DNA from 2 places in the Rhodococcus sp. NS-SX18 genome. Region 1 is predicted to be linked to the other one. Evidence: riboswitches for the same ligand, from Rfam matches in the RefSeq annotation. Region 1 holds a riboswitch; the other holds the start of a gene.
What was found. A riboswitch is a leader RNA that binds a small molecule or an ion and turns the genes downstream of it on or off. The one in region 1 is predicted to bind cyclic di-AMP.

Region 1 (4,400 bases):
AGCACGGCCCAGCGCTGCGCGGGGGGCGCGTTCGACCAGCCGTCGGCGGCGGTGGTCGGCGCCCAGTAGTCGTCGATGTCCGTGGTCGGCGCGGGCTGCGGCATGCCCCGCGCGATCAGGCCGGCGGCGGCGAGCAGCTCGACGAGCAGTGCGGCGAGCTGCTCGTCCACGTCGACGGTCTTGGCGAGGCGACGCAGCTCCCGCACCCCGAGACCCCCGGCTTTGAGCGCGGGAGCGGGAAGGGCACCGAGCGCGTCGATCAGATTCTCGCAGTGCCGCAGCAGTTCGAGGGCGGCTCCGGCCGCGGTGGCATTGACGTCGGCGACGACGTGCGTCGCGGGCAGCGGCCGGGGCGGGGTGAGGGCTGCGGGGTCGAAAGGCGCCTCCTCCCGCAGCGCCTGACCGACGCGGTGCGGCAGTTCGACGGTCTCGTCGTCGAGCCGGATCAGCAGGCCGGCCGCGATCAGGCGCTGCACGGGCCGGTCGGCGGGGGTGCCCGGGGCGGCGTCGCGGGTCCGGCCGACGGGGGAGGTGCGCGCCAGCGTGTCGAGCAGGCTGCGCCGGGCCGGGTCGAGATCGGCGAGGACGGCGCCGAGTTCGTCGGGCAGCCCGTCGGGGTCGGGACCGCGGCCGAGGCGCCACGGCACCGTCGCCGCGGCGGCCTCGACGACCCGCAGCCCGTCGGCCGGGCCCCACACGAGGGAGAGCCGCCGCAGTGCCTCGAGGGACCGGTCGACGTTCTTGGCCGTGACCCGGCCGGAGAGGGAGTCGAGCAGAGCGCGTCGCGTGACGGGCTCCCGGTCGGCACCCAGCCGGGTCAGGGCCTCGACCACCCCGAAGTCGAGGACGGAGAGCTCGTCGGCGGCGCGGAACACCGACGCGCGCTGCTGTGCGCGGCCGGCCAGGACGCTCATCGTGGCAGGTGGCGGGACCACCAGGTCGGGGCGGGCGCGCAGCAGCTCGCCGAGGTCGGCATCGCGGCGGTCGGCAAGCCAGTGGGCGAGTGACTCCGGGCCGGTCTCCGGCGCGGCGGGGTCGGTGGCGGTCATCGACACCAAGATTAGAGACCTGAAGTGGCTGTCCGTGAACCTGCCTGCCAAAATGAGCGCATGGCTGACAATTCGAAGAAGCAGTACGTCGATCCGGGGTGGCCCAAGGTGGCGGACGGGGACCACGCCGTCACCGAGTTGTCCTCGACTCGTTCCGGCCCGCTGTCCCCGTACGGTGAGGAGATGGAGTTCCCGCTGCCCGTCGACGCCCTCCCGTACACCCATCCCCGCACCGTCATCAACCGCTGATCCGGATTGCGAAGAGCCCCGCACCTGCAGGTGCGGGGCTCTTTCGTGCGGCTGTGCCGGGTGTCAGTTCGGCAGGGCGGCGTTGACCGCGTCGACGAGGTTCTGGTCGACGGCGATACCGGCCTGGCGCAGGGCCTCGAGACCCTGTTCGAAACCGGCCCGCAGGCCCTGGGCCTCGGCGGGCAGGGCAGGCACCTGGGGCACCTCGGGGGCGGCCTCGACGACCGGGGCGTTCTGGACGGTGCCGGCGCTCGTGGACGGGGCGCTGCGCTCCGTCGGCGCACTGCTCAGGCCGAGGCTCGAGGAGCAGGACGGCCATGCGCCCCAGCCCTGGCCGGCCAGCACGCGCTCGGCGACGACGATCTGCTCTTCACGGCTGGCCTGGTTGGCGGTCGCGGCGTACTCGCCGCCGCCGTAGGCGTTCCACGTGCTGGGGGAGAACTGCAGGCCACCCTGGTAGCCGTTGCCGGTGTTGATGGCCCAGTTGCCGCCGGACTCGCACTGCGCGAGGCGATCCCAGTCGGAGTCGGGAGCGGCGTTGGCGGTGCCGCTGAAGGCGACCCCCGTGACGCCGAGAACAGCGCTGGTCAGCGCGAACTTGGCGACGGTGCGGCCGGTGTTGGTGGGTTTGCGATGGCGTCCGCTCATGTCGGTTCCGGTTCCTCTCCGTACGCGCCTGCGAGGTCAGCTGTCGGGTTCGGGCTGAAGAGGTAGCCCGGCCTCCTCGCCGGTGGGCGATTCGGCTTCACCCCGAGGACCGTCGCGTGGCGACGATCCGGGTGCCTCCTGGGAATCGGTGTTCCCTGGGAGACCGTTGGGTCCCCCGCTTCCTGCTCCCGTGGATCGTTCGTCGGGACACCGGGATTCCGCGGAGCAGGATTTGGCGCGACGGACCCGGGGTGGCCGAACCAACCGGCCGGACATGACGGTAACGGCTCGGGACGGTGATTGTCACCAATTGATAACGCCGGGCGTCGCACGCACGATGCAGAGGTGGCCGGTGTGGCGCGATGAAGCCGCAGGTAGGGCCGAAAGTCCATCGCCGGTTCCGGTCTGCGACCTCCCCGTTATTCCCGCGTTATGTGAGGAACGTCACACGTAACCCGGCCGGGTGTCCACCGGGACGATGTCCTTCCCGAGCGGCAGCAGCGAGATCGGCACCATCTTCAGATTCGCGAGCGCCAGCGGGATGCCGATGATCGTGATCGCCATCGCGATCGCCGTCACCACGTGCCCCAGGGCGAGCCAGATGCCGGCGACGACCACCCAGATCACGTTGCCGATCAGCGAACCCGCCCCCGCCGTGGGCTTGTCCACCACCGTCTTGCCGAACGGCCACAGCGCGTACACGCCGATGCGGAACGCCGCGATGCCGAACGGGATGGTGATGATCAGCACGAAGCAGATCAGGCCCGCCAGGAAGTACCCCAGCGCCAGCCACAGACCGCCGAAGACCAGCCAGATGATGTTGAGCAGAATCCTCACGTGCGGTCCCTTCCGCGGGCGCGCCGGCCGGAGCGCAGCGCGAAGGTCAAGGCCAGCACGAAACCGAGCGGCCAGGCGAGAGTCAGCAGATACAGGACCAGGCCCGGCCGGCCGTCGGTGACGACGGGGGTCAGGAAGATCGCCACGACGGCGACGACCCCGACCACGAAGCAGGCCAGCGCGGCCTTGAGCAGGCCGTTGCCCGGTACGGAAGAACTGGAGGTACCCACGCGTTCCACCGTAGTGCTTCCGCGGCCCGGCGCGCCTTCGCCGGACTTTCGGAAGCGGACTCCGCCACGGGTACACTGACGCATGTCTGCGCGTCCCGCACTCGAAGCGGGGCGCGTTGTTTTGCATATCCACTCGTGCCCTGCGGGGCACGGCTGTCGAGGAGCGGGTGAACGCAGTGCCTACCGGCAAGGTGAAGTGGTACGACGTGGAGAAGGGCTTCGGCTTCCTGTCCCAGGAGGAGGGCGAGGACGTCTACGTACGCGCGTCCGCGCTCCCGGCCGGGGTCGAGGGCCTCAAGCCGGGGCAGCGGGTCGAGTTCGGCATGGCCGCGGGCCGCCGCGGGCCGCAGGCCCTCAGTCTGAAACTGCTCGAGCCGTTGCCGTCGGTCCGTCAGGGTGGCCGGCGCGAGGCGGCCCCCCAGAAGCGGCACACCCCCGACGAACTGCACGGCATGGTCGAGGACATGATCAAGCTCCTCGAGGCCACCGTGCAGCCGGAGCTGCGCAGGGGCCGTCATCCCGAGCGCAAGACCGCCCAGCGGATCTCCGAGGTCATGCGCGCCGTCGCGCGCGAACTCGACGCCTGACGCCTGAGCGAGAGGGGCCTTCCGGTGCAGCACCGGAAGGCCCCTCTCGCGTGCGCTGTGGCTCGGAACGCGTGCGCGTTGTGGCTCGGAACGCGTGCGCGTTGTGGCTCAGAACGTCTGGATGGCCCAGACCGGCGCCTGCTCCCCGGTCGCGGGCAGCTGCAGCACCACGTTCAGCAACTGCGCTCCGGGATCGGACGGCACCGTCACGGCACGGGCCTGACCGGGCGTGTAGTCACGGAACCCCTCGAAGATCTCACCGGTGCGCGGATCACCGTAGGTGACGTTGAGCCGCCAGTCGGACTCCGCGATCTCCGACGGCAGCGACAACTGCAGCGGCATGCCGGCCGGAACCTCGAGCATCACCGCCTCGAGGCCGGCGCACGTGCCGTCGGCGCTGCACAGGCCGGGATCGACCGTGACCGTACGGCCCTGCGCATATGCCGTCACCGTGGGCAGGCTCGGCGGTGCCGACCGGACGAGGGAGACCACGACCGCGGTGAGCCCGCCGATCGCGATCAGCGCCACGACCACCAGGATCGCGATCGTCTTCTTCGTCCGGGGCTGCAGTCTCATCGGGTTCCGTTTCTCGTCGTACGTCCGCCTGGCCGCGGGATGCGACCGGTGGTCTCCTGGGTGGCGTGTTCCGGGCGTTTTCCTCCGAAGCCCGGAACGACGGTGCCTCCACGGTAGGTGAGGATCGTCTGCGTCAGCCCGAGGGCCAGCACGACCGTGATCACGGTGAACCCGAGCCAGTACTCGGTGGGCAGCAGCACCCCCAGCGCCCCACCGAACACCCA
Region 2 (4,400 bases), 2.0 Mb from region 1:
TGGGCCGTAGTCCCACGGCCCCCGCCAGGTGGTGGTTTCCGCGCCCGGCAGCGGGCGGTCGTCGACGAGGTGCCACTGCTCCCCCCGGCGGGCGAGGACCACCGTCACGGGCTTGCGCGTCGGTTCGTCGTCGATCCCTTCGACGGCGTAGCGCAGCAGGACGGTGAGGGCACGGGCCTCGTCGGCGCCGAGCCGGGCCGCCAGGTCGTCGGGGACGTCGGTGCCGAGGTCCGGACCGAGCTCGTAGGCGAAGTCCGCCAGCGGCAACGCGGCGAGGGCCTCCGCGCGGCGGACCTCCGCGTCGAGCAGTCCCGGGCGGGCGCGGGGATCCACGACGGTGGCGAGTACCGCCGGGTCGGCGGTGCGCACGGCCCGGGACCATGTGTCGAGCAGTTCCTGCACGGCCCGGTGCGAGCCCGGTTCCGCCGGGCCGTCGTCGGGCGTGAACGCGAGCGAGAGGCCGACGGCCAGGACCGCGACGACCAGTCCGGCGACGCCGAGCCGCTCCCACCGGCGGCTGCCAGGGGGGCGGGGCGACGAATCGGGCGCGGGCACGGCGGCCAGTGTAGGTCGCGCCCACGACGGCGCCGCGGGGGCGGCGCGGCGGACGTCAGTACCGGCGGGCGTTGTGGAACGGCATCCGGTCCATCGGGGCGACCTTGACCGGCACTCCGTAGGTGGAGGCGTGCAGGACGTTGCCGTTACCCGCGTACAGCCCCACGTGCGAGGCGTCGTCGTAGAAGGTCACGACGTCGCCGGGTCGGAGCTGATCGCGCGGGACGGGGGTGCCCCCCTGCGCCTGGGCCTGACTCGACCGCGGCAGGTCCTTGCCGATCTGCTTGTAGGCCCACACCACCAGACCGGAGCAGTCGAACTCGGAGGGACCGGCGGCACCCCAGCTGTACGGGCTGCCGATCCGGGTCATGCCGGCTTGCAGGGCACCGCTGCCGCTGCCGGGGGCCAGGCTCGACAGGATCTTCTCGGCATCGAATCCCGGGGGGAACGGGGTGCCGGCGAGGGTGGCCTTCTCCTCGGCGCTCAGGTCGGCGAACGCGGCGAGCACCTCGTCGATCCGGACCTCGAGTTCGCTCTGCTGCCGCTGCAGTTCGTCCCGCACGACCTGGGCCTGCTCGGCGGCGGCGCGCGCCTGGTCGGCCGAGCGCTGGGAGGCCAGCGCAGCCTCCGCGGCCGCGGCCGACGCGGTGCGGAATCCCGCGACCTGGTCGGCGGTCTGGTGGGCGATGACGTCGAGCGCCGCCATCTGGTCGAGCAGCTGCTGGGGCGACTCGCTGACCATCAGAGCGAACAACCGGTTGGTGCGGGCGCCGCGATAGTTGGCGACGGCGAGCTTGTCCACCGTGGGCCGGAAGACGGCGAGTTCCGCTTCCGCGGCGGCCAGCACCTCCCGGTCGCGCGTCAGAGCCGCGTCGGCGGCGCGCTGGGCCTCGACCTTCGCGTCGAGGTCGATTCCGGCGTTGTGCAGCGCCTCGGTGGTCTGCTCGGACTTGCGTGACAGCTCGGCCAGCCGCTCCAGTGCGGCGGTGGGGCTCTCCCCCACCGGGTCGGCGCCGGCTGGGGCGGCCACCGAGAACACCGCGAGGAGCACCCCGATCACCAGCGCCCGAAGCGACGGTTTCGTCCAGTCCACCACCACGGGACCAGGTCCTTTCGTTCGAGGTTGCGCACCCGTTACCCGAAAAATCTCGATCAGGTTACGGAAGGGTTCCGGGTCGTGTCTACCCGCCGGTAGCTCCGGCTGCGCCGGGTAGTGCGGCCCCGGAGCGCCAGCGGGGGCGGACCGGCGTCGACCGGTCCGCCCCCGCTGCACTGCGTGACAGTCGTGGAGTCGTCGCTCAGTAGCGGCGGGCCCCGTCGACCGGCATCGAGTTCATCGGAGCAATCTTCACGGGCTGACCCGAGGTCGACGCGTGGATGACGTTGCCGTTGCCGATGTAGATGCCGGAGTGGCCACCGCCGTAGAACGACACGACGTCGCCGGGCTGCAGGGCGGAGACGTCCACGGCCCGGCCGGCGGAGGCCTGGTCGTAACTGGTGCGCGGCAGGTTCAGACCGGCCTGCTTGTAGGCCCACTGCACCAGTCCGGAGCAGTCGAAGGCATCAGGACCGGCGGCGCCGTAGACGTAGGGGGCGCCGAGCTTGCTGTGGGCTGCGTCCACGGCGCGCTGGGCAACCGAGGTCACCGGCGCGCTGAAGGGCGCGGCCGGAGCCGGTGCGGCACCCTGCGGGGCCGGCGGGACGAGGTTGGTGACCTCCGGCGGAAGGGTCACGCCGGCCGGCAGGTCGAACGAGCCGACGCCGGGAATGGTGATCGGCTCCGCGAGGGCGGGACCGGCCGAGACGGTGACCGCACCGAGAGCGAGGGCACCGGCAACGACAGCGCGCCGGACGGTGCGCTTGGAAATCTGAGACGCCACGAGGGGTTTGCTCCATTTCTTCCGTTCGTCCGCCGACCGAGTTAGCTGACGGGTTCGGGCTGGGAAGATCAGCCCTACCCCTCGTTCCGCGGTGACGGTCGGAGGGGATTCACCCCAGAGGACAACGTGGGTCCCCGGCTCGGGCACCCGCTGTGGATGCGCCGATTAGGCGGTGACCGAGCGGCGTCTCCCCTCTGGTGGTTCGACATCCTCACCGCTTGGTCTCGAAAAGATTACGAAATCGCATCGGAGGATGTCGACCTTCGACGCTTCATCGGCCGCAGATTGACGGATATGCCCGATTCGGGCCGCACGACCCCGGCCGCGCGATCACGGAAACGTAACGGTCGGTTCGAGGGCGGCGGCCCCGGCGGCGGTGGCCGGCACGCCCCGGGGCCCGCCACCGGCCCGCTGACACGTCGTCGCAGGTCCCGCGGGCGATCTCCGCGGCGAGGACGCCTGCGACACCGCCCGTCGCGGCGACACGCCCCACCGTGCCACCCGGGCCGCTACCCCGTCGGGGCGGCGCCCACACCCACACGGGTGATCGACGATGTGATCCTCGTCTCGTCGAGCCGGGTCCGGGCCTCCGACCCTCTTTTTCCCTCCGGTTGGTGCCGGATCCCACTCCCCGCGGTGTCGGACCCGGCTCCTACCCTGACGACGTGACCGTGCCCCGACGACCCGACCCTGCCGTCGGGGTGCAGCTCGGGTTCGACGAACTGGACACGCCGTTGCGGGAGACGCTGTTCGTCGTCGTCGACCTCGAGACCACCGGCGGCAGCTCCACGGACGACGCCATCACGGAGATCGGCGCGGTCAAGATCCGCGGCGGTGAAGTACTCGGTGAGTTCGCCACGCTCGTCGACCCGGGCCGGTCGATCCCGCCGAACATCGTCCAGCTCACCGGCATCACCACCGCCATGGTGTGTTCCGCGCCCCGGATCGAGCAGGTCCTGCCGTCGTTCCTCGAGTTCGCCGCAGGGGCCGTGCTCGTCGCGCACAACGCGGGCTTCGACGTCGGCTTCCTGCGGGCCGCGGCGTCCCGCACCGAAGTCGCGTGGCCACGGTTCACGGTGCTGTGCACGGTCAAGCTCGCGCGCCGCGTGCTCGGCCGGGACGAGGCCCCGTCCGTGCGACTGTCCGCCCTCGCCGAGTTGTTCCGCGTGTCCACCACGCCCACGCACCGCGCGCTCGACGACGCCCGGGCCACCGTCGACGTCCTGCACGCGCTCATCGAGCGCGTCGGGAACCAGGGTGTCCACAGCCTCACCGAACTGCGGGACTACCTGCCGGCGGTCACCGCGGAGCAACGCGCCAAGCGGTCCCTCGCGGCACACCTGCCGCGACGGCCCGGCGTGTACCTGTTCCGCGGGCCCTCCGACGAGGTGCTGTACATCGGTACGGCCGTGGACCTCCGCCGCCGCGTGCGCAACTACTTCACCGGTTCCGAGACCCGGCCCCGGTTGAAGGAGATGGTGGCGCTCACCACCCGGATCGACCACGTCGAATGCGCCCATGCACTCGAGGCCGGGGTGCGGGAGCTGAGACTGCTGGCCGCGCACGCTCCGCCCTACAACCGCCGCTCCAAGTTCCCCGCGCGGGGCTGGTGGATCACCCTCACCGACGAGGCGTTCCCCCGGCTGTCCGTCGTGCGGACGCCCGCCGCGGCTCCACCGCATCCGGTCGGCGGCCCCACGGTCGACGCCGTCGGTCCGTTCTCCTCGCGGGCCGACGCCGTCGCCGTGGCCACGACCGTCGCCGAGTTCTGCCACCTGCGGACCTGCACCCGCCGCATCCCCCGCACGAAGCGACACGGCGAGCACTGCCCGCCGGACGCCGTCGGAGCCTGCGCCGCGGCAGCCGCCGGACTGCAGACCCCCGCCGAGTACGCACGGCAAGTGGACCTCGCCCGCGCCCTGCTCCGCGGAGAGGACGACGAGCCGCTGCATCGGATGCGCCGAC

Region 2: it holds a riboswitch for cyclic di-AMP, as region 1 does, so the genes downstream of both, AC2IPW_RS14475 (C40 family peptidase) here and AC2IPW_RS05450 (transglycosylase family protein) in region 1, are expected to answer to the same signal.

Annotation. Positions count from the first base shown of each region.
Region 1 covers NZ_CM170633.1:1,174,683-1,179,082, forward strand. The annotation lists gene AC2IPW_RS05440 (helicase-associated domain-containing protein) at 1-1,049, opposite strand, end outside; gene AC2IPW_RS05445 (hypothetical protein) at 1,110-1,298, shown strand; gene AC2IPW_RS05450 (transglycosylase family protein) at 1,362-1,946, opposite strand; cyclic di-AMP (ydaO/yuaA leader) riboswitch at 1,956-2,179, opposite strand; gene AC2IPW_RS05455 (YccF domain-containing protein) at 2,391-2,783, opposite strand; gene AC2IPW_RS05460 (hypothetical protein) at 2,780-3,022, opposite strand; gene AC2IPW_RS05465 (cold-shock protein) at 3,190-3,600, shown strand; gene AC2IPW_RS05470 (DUF2771 family protein) at 3,709-4,176, opposite strand; gene AC2IPW_RS05475 (MFS transporter) at 4,173-4,400, opposite strand, start outside.
Region 2 covers NZ_CM170633.1:3,144,869-3,149,268, forward strand. The annotation lists gene AC2IPW_RS14465 (gluzincin family metallopeptidase) at 1-555, opposite strand, end outside; gene AC2IPW_RS14470 (NlpC/P60 family protein) at 611-1,654, opposite strand; gene AC2IPW_RS14475 (C40 family peptidase) at 1,854-2,435, opposite strand; cyclic di-AMP (ydaO/yuaA leader) riboswitch at 2,450-2,617, opposite strand; gene AC2IPW_RS14480 (DEDD exonuclease domain-containing protein) at 3,107-4,400, shown strand, end outside.